Regions from separate parts of the Nocardia sp. NBC_01329 genome, predicted to be linked through region 2. Evidence: riboswitches for the same ligand, from Rfam matches in the RefSeq annotation. Region 2 holds a riboswitch; each other region holds the start of a gene.
The links. A riboswitch is a leader RNA that binds a small molecule or an ion and turns the genes downstream of it on or off. The one in region 2 is predicted to bind cobalamin.
Positions count from the first base shown of each region.

Region 1: it holds a riboswitch for cobalamin, as region 2 does, so the genes downstream of both, OG405_RS15305 (FecCD family ABC transporter permease) here and OG405_RS24070 (CbtB domain-containing protein) in region 2, are expected to answer to the same signal.
Region 3: it holds a riboswitch for cobalamin, as region 2 does, so the genes downstream of both, metE (5-methyltetrahydropteroyltriglutamate--homocysteine S-methyltransferase) here and OG405_RS24070 (CbtB domain-containing protein) in region 2, are expected to answer to the same signal.
Region 4: it holds a riboswitch for cobalamin, as region 2 does, so the genes downstream of both, OG405_RS08450 (short-chain fatty acyl-CoA regulator family protein) here and OG405_RS24070 (CbtB domain-containing protein) in region 2, are expected to answer to the same signal.

Region 1 is NZ_CP108381.1:3,408,014-3,411,502, forward strand. Features, by position in the region: gene OG405_RS15295 (MFS transporter) at 1-1,054, shown strand, start outside; gene OG405_RS15300 (hypothetical protein) at 1,362-1,727, opposite strand; cobalamin riboswitch at 1,779-1,990, shown strand; gene OG405_RS15305 (FecCD family ABC transporter permease) at 2,100-3,152, shown strand; gene OG405_RS15310 (ABC transporter ATP-binding protein) at 3,152-3,489, shown strand, end outside.
Region 2 is NZ_CP108381.1:5,294,609-5,298,097, reverse strand. Features, by position in the region: gene OG405_RS24085 (OsmC family peroxiredoxin) at 1-141, shown strand, start outside; gene OG405_RS24080 (hypothetical protein) at 174-671, opposite strand; gene OG405_RS24075 (CbtA family protein) at 707-1,501, opposite strand; gene OG405_RS24070 (CbtB domain-containing protein) at 1,492-1,686, opposite strand; cobalamin riboswitch at 1,723-1,871, opposite strand; gene mhuD (mycobilin-forming heme oxygenase MhuD) at 1,942-2,256, opposite strand; gene OG405_RS24060 (alpha/beta fold hydrolase) at 2,784-3,489, shown strand, end outside.
Region 3 is NZ_CP108381.1:977,501-980,989, forward strand. Features, by position in the region: gene metE (5-methyltetrahydropteroyltriglutamate--homocysteine S-methyltransferase) at 1-1,534, opposite strand, end outside; cobalamin riboswitch at 1,684-1,887, opposite strand; gene OG405_RS04590 (pyruvate carboxylase) at 2,197-3,489, shown strand, end outside.
Region 4 is NZ_CP108381.1:1,803,078-1,806,566, forward strand. Features, by position in the region: gene OG405_RS08440 (ABC transporter ATP-binding protein) at 1-201, opposite strand, end outside; gene OG405_RS08445 (FecCD family ABC transporter permease) at 201-1,253, opposite strand; cobalamin riboswitch at 1,361-1,575, opposite strand; cobalamin riboswitch at 1,845-2,080, shown strand; gene OG405_RS08450 (short-chain fatty acyl-CoA regulator family protein) at 2,268-3,489, shown strand, end outside.

The sequences.
Region 1 (3,489 bases), 1.9 Mb from region 2:
CCTGATCGCGACGAACTTCGCGGAGGGCCCACGCCGCAACCGTGCGCTCGGTCTATTCTCCGCGATGTTCAGCGTCAGCCTCGCCACCGGACTGATCCTCGGCGGCATCCTCACCCACTACGCGAACTGGCGATGGGTGTTCTTCATCAACGTACCCATCGGATTGGCCATAGCCGTACTCGCACTGCTGTTCATCGATGAGACCGAACGCCGTCCCGGCCGCTTCGACATGCCCGGCGCTCTCCTGGGCACCACAGGCATCGGCGCTGTGGTCTACGGATTCATCCGCGCCTCCGCCCACGGCTGGTCCGACTCGCAAACGATCGGATTCTGCGCCACCGGTGCGGTGTTGGTCGCTGTGTTCGTAGTCAACGAGTCGCGCGCGGCACAACCGATCCTGCCGCTGCGGTTGTTCACCGACCGCAACCGGGCCGGCGCCTATATCAACATGCTACTGGTGCCGACCACCCTGTTCGACATCATCTATTTCATGACGCAGTTCCTGCGGGACATCCGCGGCTACAGTCCGGTGCGCACCGGACTCGCATTCCTGCCACTGACAGTCGCAGTCTTCGCGACCGTGTATGCCGTGCCACGATTGGTGCAGCGTTTCGGCACCAAGGTGGTAATGGTCGCGGGCGCCGCCCTGGCGACCGCAGCGATGCTCTGGCTCACCCAACTCCACACCGACAGCGGCTACCTGACAGCGGTGCTCGGCCCCCTACTGTTGGCCGGTATCGGAGTGGGCCTCACCACCGTCCCGCTGACGATCACCATCCTGTCCGGGGTCGCACCACAGGACACGGGCGCCGCATCCGGAGCACTACAGACCATGCAGTGGATCGGCGGCGGCGCACTCGGGTTCGCCGTACTGGTGACAGCATTCGGCACAGCGATTCGTGACATGGGCGGTGCCGAGGGCAACGACCTGCCACCCGACGTCCAGGCACACGGGATCGCCACCGCATTCGCCGCAGGAACCGGCTTCACCGCACTCGCCTTCCTGATCGCACTCGTTGTCATCCGCACGATCAAACCCCCCACCTCCCGCTGATGAAACCGGCCGCTTCATCATGTGCGCCACGCCACCGGAAGGCACGTCGACCGCGTCGAGCAGCTACGTAGGTACAGCCTGCCAGAAGCCGGCTTTATGGCCGGCGTGCCGGGTCAGGCGACGACGGCGCGCTGTGGCACGTCGACATATTGAACCGGCAACTACGTCGAGGTCTCACGCGGCCGACGGCTACCCGGCCGGGCTTCGTCGAGTTGCTGAACACACGGACCGACGAGGCCGGGAAAACCCCGAAGCACTATGTCCCGGCGCCTGTTTCGGGCGCCGGGACATGCCGCTACCGCGAATGTCACGGTGAGACGGTGGCCGGCTCCGACGTAGAAGTGGCGATAGGGCGGCGACCGAAGTACAACAGGCCGGCGGCGAGTGCGCCCACGAACAGCGCGACCGTCCCGGCGAGCAACCAGCCGACGCCGAAGTTGGCGATGATCGGAATAACGCCCGCAGTCACCAGTCCACCACCGAAGAACGGCTCCATGATCAGCTGCTTATAGCCGAAAGCCTGATACGCAGGGGTTTTCAGATCCGGGTCGACCACCCGCAGCAGAATCAGACCCGTGGAAGTCACACCCATCGCCTGACCGACATCGGCGACACCACGTTCGAACCAGAAATCGGGCAGCATCCGCCGCGCCAGGAATACGAACGCACCCACCGTCCAGACCAGACCGGTGACCGCCAGCAGGATGAACGGCCCCAGCGGCTGCTAGGGTGACGGCGCGCTGGTTACCGCCCGTCCGTGACGGGCGGTTCGTAAGAGGGAATCCGGTGGGAATCCGGAGCTGCCCCGCAGCGGTATGTGGAAACGACCGCGGTCATGAGCACTGGGCGCACAACCCGGGAAGCGACCGTCAGTAGGTGACGCCGTCCGGCATCGTGTCCACGAGCCCGAAGACCTGCCCGCGTGACCGAGCCGACGGCGCGGTCCCCTGTCGACTCCGAGGGAGCGGTTGACCAGATATGAGCTGCGCGGCGCGTGCATGCGTTCGCGCACCCCAGAGCGGGACGGCAAGGTAGCGCCGGTCCGATGAGAACTGTCAAGAGGCGGCGGCTGTCGGTCGCCGTGCTGGTACCTGTCCTGATCGCGGCGCTTGCGGTGGTCTCCGTCCTCGCGCTGGCACTGGGCGCGGCACATATCCCCTGGCGTGACACCGTGTGGTTCCTGTGGGCCGAACTCACCGGCGGCACCGTGACGGCCGGCGATGTGGCGAACTATCGGATCGTCGTCGACTCCCGGCTGCCCCGGGTGTTGTTGGCGGCGCTCGTCGGGGCCGGTCTCGGCGGGGTCGGGCTGCTGGTACAGGCCATGGTGCGAAACGCGCTCGCCGACCCCTACGTTCTCGGAATCTCCTCAGGAGCATCGGTGGGCGCCACCGCGGTCGTACTCTTCGGAGCCTTCGGCGCGCTCGGCATCTACGCACTCTCCACCGCGGCCTTCGCCGGGGCACTCGGCGCCACGCTGCTCGTGTACCTGATGGCGCGGTCGGCCGCCGGGCTGGTACCGCTGCGGCTGGTCCTCACCGGCACCGCCATCGGCTACGGCTTCTCCGCAGCGACGACGGTGCTGGTATTCCTCGCCCCGCACGGAGATGCCGCCCGCTCGGTGATGTTCTGGCTGCTCGGGAGCTTGGCCGGAGCGACCTGGCAGATGGTTCCCCTGGTCGCCGCCGTGGCCGCGACCGGACTGACGGTCATCGCCGTGTATGCACGACACCTCAACGCACTGTCGATGGGCGACGAGGTCGGCGCCGCACTCGGGATGAACGCCTCCCGCTTCCGGCTGTTCCTGTTCGTCGCCTCCGCCGCGATGACCGGATGCTTCGTCGCGATATGCGGGGCAATCGGCTTCGTCGGACTCGTGGTTCCCCATATCGCCAGGCTGCTGGTGGGCGCCGACCATCGGCGACTCACCATCGTGACACCGCTGCTGGGCGCGGTATTCCTGGTGACCGCGGACCTGTTGGCACGGACACTCATCCCACCGCAGGAATTACCCCTTGGCGCCATCACCGCGGCGGTGGGAGTCCCCGTATTCGTGCTGTTGATGCGACGCCGCGGCGCACTGGTGGAGCACGGCTGATGCGCGTCGACTACGAAAGCGTCACGGTCGAGTTCGACGGCACGAGGGTCCTCGAGTCGGTGACCCTGGCTGCCGAACCGGGACAGTTCATCGGCGTCGTGGGCCCGAACGGCAGCGGTAAGTCCACCCTGTTGCGCTGCCTCTACCGGGCGCTGTCACCGGCGACGGGACGAGTCCTGGTCGACGGGACGAATATCTCGGCGATCAGCATGCGGGAGAACGCCCGTCAGGTAGCGGCGCTGACCCAGGATACGAACACCCCGTTCGATTTCACCGCCGCCGAGGTCGTGGCCACCGGACGCCTGCCACATACCGCACTGCTGCGCGGCACACAGCG
Region 2 (3,489 bases):
CTGACGGTGCGCGGCCGGGTGTCCGGGCTCGACGAAGCCGGTTTCGCGGCCGCGGCGGCCGCCGCGAAGGCAGGCTGCCCGATCAGCAAGGCGCTGAGCGGAGTGGACGACATCACACTCGACGCCGCCCTGGAATCCTGATCGCTGTCCCGGGCCCCGCACGGGGCCCGGGATCATGCCGCTTCGTATCGTTCGGCTCCGGGCCCGGCCCGGAACCAGCTGCGCGCGGCCGGTGTATACATGGCGGGGATCGCGACGAATACCGCACAGAGATGTCCGATTCGGGTGAGCGCTACAAGGACGGTCGTTGCGCTGAGGTCGGTGAACACGTCCGTGCCCGAAGCCGCGAACATGCGAATGGGCTCCACCACCAGTGAAGCCGTCCCGATCACTCCGATCCCGGCGGTGAGCAGGACCCGCGCCCACCGGTCACCCCGCGACATTCGCCAGGCGACAGCGAGCACCACCCCATAGACCACGCTCCTGAACAGCCAGTTGCCCGCGAGTGAGCCGATATCGGCCGCGTTGTCGGTCAACAGGCCCACGCTGTGTACGACAGTTTCGGCGACACCCCAGCCGACGGCCGCCATGAGCGCGACGAAGGCTGTGGTGACGGCCGCGGGCCGTGCGGCGATTGTGTTGTCCCGGTAAACGAGTGCGGTGTCGTTCATACACCGACCCTGCCCGGCCGCAGCTACGGCCGGGATCACCCGGGCGTAGCAGCGACCTCCGGTACCGCCGTACTACGGCGAGTGCTCCATTCGGTGAGTGCGGCGAAAGCGAGTCCGATACTCACCCACAACGTGGTGGATACCGCCAGCGAGGCGGCCCGGAACTCCCACAACAACGTCGCGGGGAAATCGGCGCCCACTTCGTTCACCCCGGGCAGTAGTACGTAACCGACTGTGACGACGAGTCCGAAACCCGCCACCGCGGCGATCAGCCGGAAGGATTCCGGCTGCGCCCGCAGCGCTTTCCAGAGGTAACCACCGACCGCGACGGCCACCAGACCCAGCACCACCGCGGCCACCCACAGCAGGGTTCGGTCGTTGATCGTCTCCGGATCGCCCACCGCCGGTGGGTTCGCCGGGTACTTGAAGAACGGCACCGCGACCACCGCGACCCACCCGGCCAGGCCGAGTCCCAACACGAGCCGCCCGCCGGACAACGAGCTGAACCGCCGGACGTAATGCGCCGCGGTCGCGACGATCACGCCGAACGCCATACCCGCCAGAGCGCTCGCGAGGAACTGCCCGAACCTCTGCCAGGGCCTGCTCACCACGGCCTCGTCCCCATGCGTATGTTCGGTGCTCACTTCGTGCGCGACGCCGGAATCGTGGGAATGCTCCGCGGGGGGAGCCGCCGCCTCCTCGATGGCGATGGCAGCGTCGACCGCGGGTTCACCGACGAAATTGCCGACGACCCCCGCGAGGAGACCGGCGATCAGACCGGCGAGCAGACCACGGAGCAACAGAGCACCGAAGGATCCGCTCAATGGCATGGAACACCCAGCAGATGGCGACCGTCGTGCATGAGCTCGTGCACGAACATTCCGCTGCGCGATACGGCACCTTGGTCGAACCCGACCAGATACAGCGTCAACAACGCCAGCAGGACGACTCCGACGGTGACGAGCACTGTCGCCGATGTGTCGGCGGCCCTGCTCGGGACATGGGCTATGGCCATGATCGATCCTCCTCATCCGGATGATCGCGTCCGGTTCGCGAGTTCTGCGCAGGTGCCGGTGTCTGGCTCTGCCCACCCGATGACGGCGTGGACATCACAGTGGCGCGACCGCTCCGGGTTCTCACCGGATTACCGCGTCACCTCCGCTTTCACCTCGAACCTTGACACCAGCAGCGACCGGTCGTCAATATGCCCGGGCATAAGCACTGGCCACGCCACTGTGTTCGGTGGCGTGGCCAGGTGGGTCCGGCAGGATCAGGAGGCGGGTTTACCCGCTACATCGAGCACTACCTCGAATTCCAGCAGTGAGGCGCCGGTGGCGACAGGTTTGTTCTGCTGCCCGGCGTGTGCCTCCTTGGCCGGGCCGTCGCGCCACGCCGCGAAGGACTCCTCGGAATCCCACTGGGTGACGACGAAGTACCGGTTCTCCCCGGCGGTGGGCCGCAACAACTGGAAGCCGAGGAACCCGGGGGAGTTCTCGACCGCGTGCGCGCGGTGGGCGAACCGCTTCTCCAGCTCCGGACCCGCGCCCTCGGGGATCTCGATCGCATTGATCTTCACAACAGCCATGCCCCGAGCTTAGGGCTGTGTTTATTTGCCCCGCCTTCGGCGGGGCGGTCGGGGCCCTCGTGACCCCGGTTCTTCACTCCGGCGCTCAGTCGCTGCGCTCCATCGCTCTGTCGCTCCAGAACCGGGGCGGGCCCCGACCACGAATGGTGACCGTCCGGAGTAGGCGAAGGTGCAGGAGTGCGCTTCGACCGGCCTGGAGAGGTTCACGGCATTGTCGGTGCTCTACAGTCGCCGATCGTTGTACGGCCTGCTGCACGCGCTCGGTCGCTGCGCTCGTTCGCTCTGATGCGCCTATAGATTTCAATCTGGTGGTGTGGGTTGGTTGGTCAGGGCGTGGTAGACGTCTCGGGCGATGAAGCGTTGAGGCGCGTCAGGGCCGACGCCGCTCCAGAACCCGGGGACTCGACTATGGAGGTGGTAATCGGGCAGAGCCACGGGCGATCTGGGCGCAGCGACGAACCCGGACCGGGGCGCGCGGTGGTTGTCGCTGTGCCGGCCTGTGGAGGGTTGTGAATAAACTCGGCCCGGTGTTGCACGACGAAGGTGGGGCCGGGGCCCCGATACTGCTGCTGCACGGACTGATGGGCAGTGCCCGGACCTGGCAGGACCAGGTCGTATGGCTGCGTGACCACGGCCGGGTGTTCACTTTCGACGCCGCCGGCCACGGGCGGCCTGCTCCGGACGAACTCGCCACCGACGCGTTCGTCGCCGATCTCGCCGAAGCCACCTCGGGTATCGCCGAGCCGATGACCGTGATCGGCCATTCGATGGGCGGCCTGCACGGATGGGTTTTCGCGGCCACGTATCCGAGCCGGGTGCGCGCGCTGGTGGTCGAGGATATGGCCGCCGATTTCACCGGGCGTACGGCCGCGCACTGGGCCGCGATGGTCGAAGCGTGGCCGCAGCCCTTCCCCGACGAGGAAGCGCTGCTGGCGCATTTCGGGCCGGTCGCGGGACGCTACTTCCTGAATTCGTTCGAGCGCGGCGCGGACGGCTATCGGTTACACGGGGAGGTGGCCACTTTCCGGGCTATCTCGGAGGAATGGGGCACCCGCTCGTTCTGGCCGGAATGGGGGCGGCTCACCGTGCCCACCCTGCTGCTCGAGGGCGAATACACGATCACCCCGGCGGGCCAGATGCGCCGGATGGCCGAACTGCATCCCGCTGCCGAGCACGTCTTGATACCCGAGGCCGGGCATTTGGTGCACGACGATCAGCCGGCGCGCTACCGGG
Region 3 (3,489 bases), 2.1 Mb from region 2:
AGCCCAGTTCCGTGGCCGCGAATCCGTCGAGCTGTTCGGCGAAGTACTGCACCATATCGTTGCGTTCCGGTTCGCCGTGTACCAGTACATCGAGCTCCAGCTTCTCCTGGAGCGCGATGACCTCGCTGATCTCCGCCCGCATCCGCCGCACATACTCGGCTCGGTCGATCTCGCCGGAGCGCAGTGCCGCGCGGGCCAGCCGGATCGCCGAGGTCTGTGGGTAGGAGCCGATAGTGGTGGTGGGCAGGGCGGGGAGCCGCAGCCGATCCTGTTGCAGGGACCGGCGCTGTTCGGCGGGCGCCCGCCGAACAGCATCCGGGCCCAGTGCCGCCAGCCGCGCGCGTACCTGCGCGTTGCCGATCCGCGGATCGTCTCGGCGGCTCGCCGCGGCGGCGCGAGCAGCCGCCAGTTCCGCTGCGACGGCCTCGGTCCCGGAATTCAGACCACTGGCCAGCACCCGCACCTCGGCGGTCTTCTCGGCACCGAAGGCGAGCCAGGAACGCAGCGCGTCGTCGAGCCGGGCCTCCACCGCCAGCGAGTAGGGGACGTGCAGCAGTGAGCACGAGGTGGAGACCGCCAGAGACCGCACACTGCCCAGCAGTGCGGCCAGTGTCGACAGCGCGGCGTCCAGATCGGTGCGCCACACGTTGCGGCCGTCGACCACACCCGCGACGAGCAGTTTGTGTGCCAGTGCGGGAATCGCCGCGACCGCGGCGATATCGGCACCCGCGACCAGATCGACCGCGATACCTTCGATATCGGTCCCGGCCAGAGCATCCAGCGCCGGCCCCGGATGGCCGAAGTAGGTGGCGACCAGGATGGCCGGGCGGTTCTCCGATTCCGTCAGTTCCGTGTAGACGTGACGCAGTGTCGCTATCTCGGCCTCGGTGAGATCGGTGACCAGAGCGGGCTCGTCGAGCTGCACCCACTTCGCCCCCGCTTCGGCCAGCAGCCGCAGCAGCTCCCGGTACAGCGGGATCAGTTCCCCGACGCGGTCCAGGGCCGCCCCGCCGGTGGCCTTGGCGAGTTTCAGGAAGGTGACCGGCCCGATGACCACGGGCCGTGCCGCGACGCCCGATTCGATCGCCTCCGCCACCTGCTCCAGCAGATCGCCGGGATGCAGAGTGAAGGTCGTCTCCGGACCGAGTTCGGGGACCAGATAGTGGTAGTTCGTATCGAACCACTTGGTCATCTCCAGCGGTTCCACCGATTCGTTGCCGCGGGCGGCCGCGAAATAGCGGTCCAGCGGATTCTCGATATCGGCCACCCGGGTCGGCAGGGCGCCCAGTAGGGCGGCCGTATCGAGCATCTGGTCGTAGTAGGAGAAGGTGCCGACGGGGATCGAATCCAGGCCGGCGGCAGCCAGCTCGGCGTACTGATCGCGGCGCAATGCGCGCCCGGTCTCGTGCAGCTGCGCCGCGTCGATGCGCCCGTTCCAGTAGGACTCGATCGCGCGTTTGAGCTCCCGGCGCGGGCCCACCCGGGGAAGTCCGAGAACCGTTGCGGTGAACGGGCTCTGCGAAATAACAGTCACGGTGTTCTCCAGTGCTGAAGTTCGACGGCCATCGCCGTTCACGGACGCACGGCACCGATGAGACCCCGGACGACCCGGCCGCAAGGGCAGGTCGAAATGTCAGCACTGGTGGCGGCGCCTGATCCACGAGGCGGTGGCCACCGGATACGGCGTACCCGGTACAACCGGCAGGTCTTCGGACTCGCGGGCACCGGCCGTTACGGCCGACCTACTGGCCGTCGCTTCCCAGGCTGTACGGCCCAGTGCTGATGACGGCGGTCGTTCCTGCTCACCGCTGCGGGACAGTTCCGGATTCCCACCGGATTCCCTCTCACCCGCGTATTGCGGGCTTCGGCGCCGGGGGCGGACGTTCGGGGCTCCTCGTCGTCCGGCCGGCGGACCAGCTGCGTGGACCACAATAACGTGGACGCGCCGAGCTGCCCAGGGCGGTCCGGACGGTGCCCGGTCGCATTCGGCTTCGCATACCTTCGCAAGATCGGCCGAGCGCCCTGGACTGGCGGGATATCGCGGCGGCGGAGGATACGTACAGGCCTGGGTCGTTGTCGGTGAGATATGACGGTGCTATGAACAAGACTTCGCAGCGTTGCCATACGCGCTTGTGAAGATCCTGCCAAGTGGACTTCGCTGTCGATCCTGGATGCGGCGCCGGGTACGTTGGTTCAATGTTCTCGAAAGTCTTGGTTGCCAACCGCGGCGAAATCGCCATCCGAGCCTTCCGCGCGGCATACGAGCTCGGTGTCGGGACGGTTGCCGTCTTCCCGCACGAAGACCGCAATTCGGTCCACCGCCTGAAGGCCGACGAGGCATACGAGATCGGGGAGGAAGGCCATCCGGTCCGCGCCTACCTCTCGGTCGAGGCGATCATCGAGGCCGCCGAGACAGCGGGTGCCGACGCGATCTACCCGGGGTACGGGTTCCTGTCGGAGAATCCGGATCTGGCCGCGGCATGCGCGCGGGAGGGGATCACCTTCATCGGCCCCTCCGCCGAAGTCCTCGAACTGGCCGGTAACAAGGCGCGCGCGATCGCCGCGGCGAAGGCGGCCGGGCTGCCGGTGCTGAATTCGAGCGCGCCCTCGGCCGATCTGGCGGAGCTGCTCGCGGCGTCGGAGTCCATGGAGTTCCCGATATTCGTGAAGGCCGTCGCCGGTGGCGGCGGGCGCGGAATGCGCCGGGTCGCCGAGCGGTCCGGACTGCGGGAGGCGATCGAGGCGGCTTCGCGCGAGGCGGAGTCGGCATTCGGCGATCCGACGGTGTTCCTGGAGCAGGCTGTGGTCAATCCGCGCCATATCGAGGTGCAGATCCTGGCCGATACCCAGGGCAATGTCATGCATCTGTTCGAGCGCGACTGTTCGCTGCAACGGCGGCATCAGAAGGTGATCGAGCTGGCCCCGGCGCCGAACCTGGACCCGGAACTGCGGGACCGGATCTGCGCGGACGCGGTGGCCTTCGCCCGGCAGATCGGGTACAGCTGCGCGGGCACCGTGGAATTCCTGCTCGACGAGCGCGGCAACCACGTGTTCATCGAGATGAACCCGCGGATCCAGGTGGAACATACGGTGACCGAGGAGATCACCGATGTGGACCTGGTGCAGTCCCAGTTGCGGATCGCGGCCGGCGAGAGTCTGGCGGATCTGGGGTTGAGCCAGGACAAGGTCACCATCCGGGGCGCGGCCCTGCAGTGCCGGATCACCACCGAGGATCCGGCGAACGGTTTCCGTCCCGATACCGGCCGCATCACCGCGTACCGCACCCCCGGCGGCGCCGGGATCCGGCTCGACGGTGGCGCCAATCTCGGCGCCGAGATCGGGGCCTACTTCGATTCCATGCTGGTCAAACTCACCTGCCGGGGCCGGGAATTCCCGGCCGCGGTGGCCCGTGCGCGGCGTGCGCTGATGGAGTTCCGTATCCGCGGCGTCACCACCAATATCCCGTTCCTGCTCGCTGTCCTCGACGAC
Region 4 (3,489 bases), 2.9 Mb from region 2:
CGAGACATCCCTATCGTCGACCAGGATTCGTCCCGCTGTCGGTGACAGTGCCCGGTAGAGGCAGCGCAGCAGGGTGGACTTACCGCTGCCGTTCGGGCCCACAATGCCGATGAACTGCCCCGGCGCGGCGGCCAGGGTCACCGCCTCGACAACCGTCGTGCCGTCGAACTCGACGGTGACATCCTCGTAGTCGACCCGCATCAGCCGTGCTCCACCAGTGCGCCGCGACGGCGCATCAACAGCACGAATACGGGAACGCCCACCGCTGCGGTGATCGCGCCCAGCGGTAATTCCTGCGGTGGGATGAGCGTGCGCGCCAACAGGTCCGCGGTCACCAGGAACACCGCGCCCAGCAGCGGTGTCACGATGGTGAGGCGCCGGTGGTCGGCGCCCACCAGCAGTCTGGCGATATGGGGAACCACCAGTCCGACGAAGCCGATCGCCCCGCATACCGCGACGAAACAGCCTGTCATCGCGGCGGAGACCACGAACAGGGACAGCCGGAACCTGGCAGCGTTCATCCCCAGTGCGGCGCCGACCTCGTCTCCCATCGACAGCGCGTTGAGGTGTCGCGCGTACACGGCGATCACCACCAGTCCGATCACGGTGACCGCGGCGACGAGGGGCACCATCTGCCAGGTGGCCCCCGCCAGGCTTCCGAGCAGCCAGAACATCACTGAACGGGCGGCATCGCCGTGCGGGGCCATGAACACCAGCACCGTCGTCGCGGCGGAGAACCCGTAGCCGATGGCGGTACCGGTGAGCACCAGTCGCAGCGGTACCAGCCCGGCGGCCGAGCGCGCCATCAGATAGACCAGCACAGTCGCGCCCAGCGCCCCGGCGAAGGCCGCCGTCGACAATGCGTAGATCCCCAACGCGCCGAAGGCCCCGAAGAGTACGACTGCGGTGGCGCCCACCGACGCACCGGAGGAGATACCGAGGACATAAGGGTCGGCGAGAGCGTTACGAACCATCGCCTGCACCAGCAACCCGACTCCGCCGAGACCGCCCCCGACCAGAGCCGCCAGCAACACGCGAGGCAGACGCGAATCGACGACGATCCGATAGTCGGCGATATCGCCGGCGACCACCGTCGCGCCGGTGAGTTCGGCCCATAGGAACCAGACCGTGTCACGCCAGGGAATGTGCGCCGCACCCAGCGCCAATGCCAGCACGGAGACCAACGCGAGCGCCGCGATCAAACCGGCGGCGAGCACGGCGACCGCCGGTCGGCGCCTCTCGACAGTTCTCATCGATCCAGCTCTACCCGCACTGTCTCGAAACAGATGTGCGCAGAGGAGAGCGCCTTACGACCCATATCTCGTCAACCGCTCCCTCGGAGTCGACCGAAGACCGCGCCGTCGGCGCGACCACGCGGGCAGGTCTTCGGACTCGTGGACATGACGCTGGAAGGCGTCGCCTACTGGCGGTCGCTTCCCGGGCCGGGCGCCCAGTGCTGATGACCGCGGTCGTTTCCACATACCGCTGCGGGGCAGCTCCGGATTCTCACCGGATTCCCTCTTGCGAGCCGCCCGTCCGGGGACGAGCGGCAACCAGCGCCTGGTCACACTAGCATTCGAGCCCACGAGGGAGGCCGGTGTTCTCGATCACCGGCCTCGGTCGTGCGACTCATCGAGAACACCTCGCTGCTTCGAGGCAGGGCCGGGTAAGCGGTGTCGGACTCTGCGGCGGCACCGGATGCCGGTGAGCTCCGGTAGCTTCCGGGCGCCGACCCGGTCCTGGCGCGTTGTGGCGCTGCGGCCCTGTTGGGTCGGTGTTTCGCAGCAGGGATATTCTGGCGAGCGCAGCTGGTTCGTCTTGCGCTTCAGTGATGGCGCGAGATGTCGAAGCCTTCCACTCGAGGTCGGGTGATTTCGAGCGGATGGTGAGAGGGAATCCGGTGGGAATCCGGAACTGTCCCGCAGCGGTGAGTGGGAGCGACCGCCGTCACATGCACTGGGTTGTGTCCTGGGAAGCGATGGCGTGGTAGTACCAGCTCGGGGAGTGTTTCCGATCCCGAGTCGACCGATCGAGGTCGGTGCCCATGAGTCCGAAGACCTGCCGGTTGTGCCGGACACGACGTGTCCGGCGGTCGTCGCCTCGTGGATCGGGCGGTACGCCGATTTCCCGCATGCGGGTTGCGGCTCAGGTCCGTGCTGATGCTTCGAGGTCACCGGCCATCGCCGGCCTCCGCACGGCCGGTGCGGACAGGACGGTTGCGGTTTCGCGTGGGCGAGCGAGTGCCGATCTCGGAAAGGAACCTGGCTGTGGAGAAGATGTATGCCGGTGGCCGACTTCGTGCCTTGCGTGAGCAGCGGAGCCTGTCGCAATCCGGTCTGGCCAAGGCGCTCGGGTTGTCGCTGAGCTATGTCAATCAGCTGGAGAACGATCAGCGCCCGCTAACGGTGCCGGTGCTGATGCGTCTGACATCGACATTCGACTTGGAGGTGGGGTTCTTCGCGCCGGAGACCGATGCTCGGTTGCTGGCAGATCTGCATGAGGTGTTCACCGAGGACCCCGAATCTGCTTCGGTGAGCGGCAGCGAGCTGGATGATTTGCTTTCGCGAGTGCCGTCGGCGGCGCGGTTGCTGATCAGGCAGCACCGGCGTCTGCGCGCGGCCAACGGGCAGCTCGAGCAGTTCACTGCTGGGCTCGACGGTCCGATGCCGGATCTGCGCACCGCGATGCCGTATGAAGATGTCCGCGACTATTTCTACGACCGGCGCAACCATATCCCCGCACTCGACGCCGCCGCCGAGGATCTCTTCGCCGCGAGCGGGTTGAGTATCGGCGGTCTGGATCTGCAGCTGGCGCGACTACTGCGCGACGAGCACGGGGTGGGGGTGCGAATCCGGTCGGAGGATCCGGTGCGGCCCGGGCCCAAGAGGATCTACGATCCGGGAGCGCGCAGGCTCACGCTCGCGCGGCGCCTCACCGCCGGGCAGCGCGCGTTTCAGTTGGCGACTCAGTTGGCGTTCCTCAGTCAGGCCGAGGTGATCGAGGCTCTGCTCGCCGAGACCGAGGCGCTGCCGGCGGAGTCGCGGCGGCTGCTGCGTATCGGGCTGGCCAATTACTTCGCGGGCGCGCTCGTTCTGCCGTACGGGCTGTTTCTCGGCGCGGCGGAGGCGTTGCGTTACGACATCGACTTGCTCGCCGCGCAATTCGAGGTAGGTTTCGAAACAGTGTGTCATCGTCTGTCGACGCTGCAGCGGCGCGGGCAGCGCGGTGTGCCGTTCTTCTTCGTCCGTACAGATCGTGCGGGCAATATCTCGAAACGGCAGTCCGCCACTGCTTTCCATTTCTCCCGTACGGGTGGCAGTTGTCCGCTGTGGGTGGTGCACGATGCTTTCGCCACTCCGGGCCGGATTCGCACGCAGATCGCGGAGATGCCCGACGGACGTACTTATCTGTGGTCGGCGCGCACCACCGGAGAGAGCAATCCCGGATATCTGTCTCCTTCGCGGGATTTCGCTGTCGGTCTCGGATGTG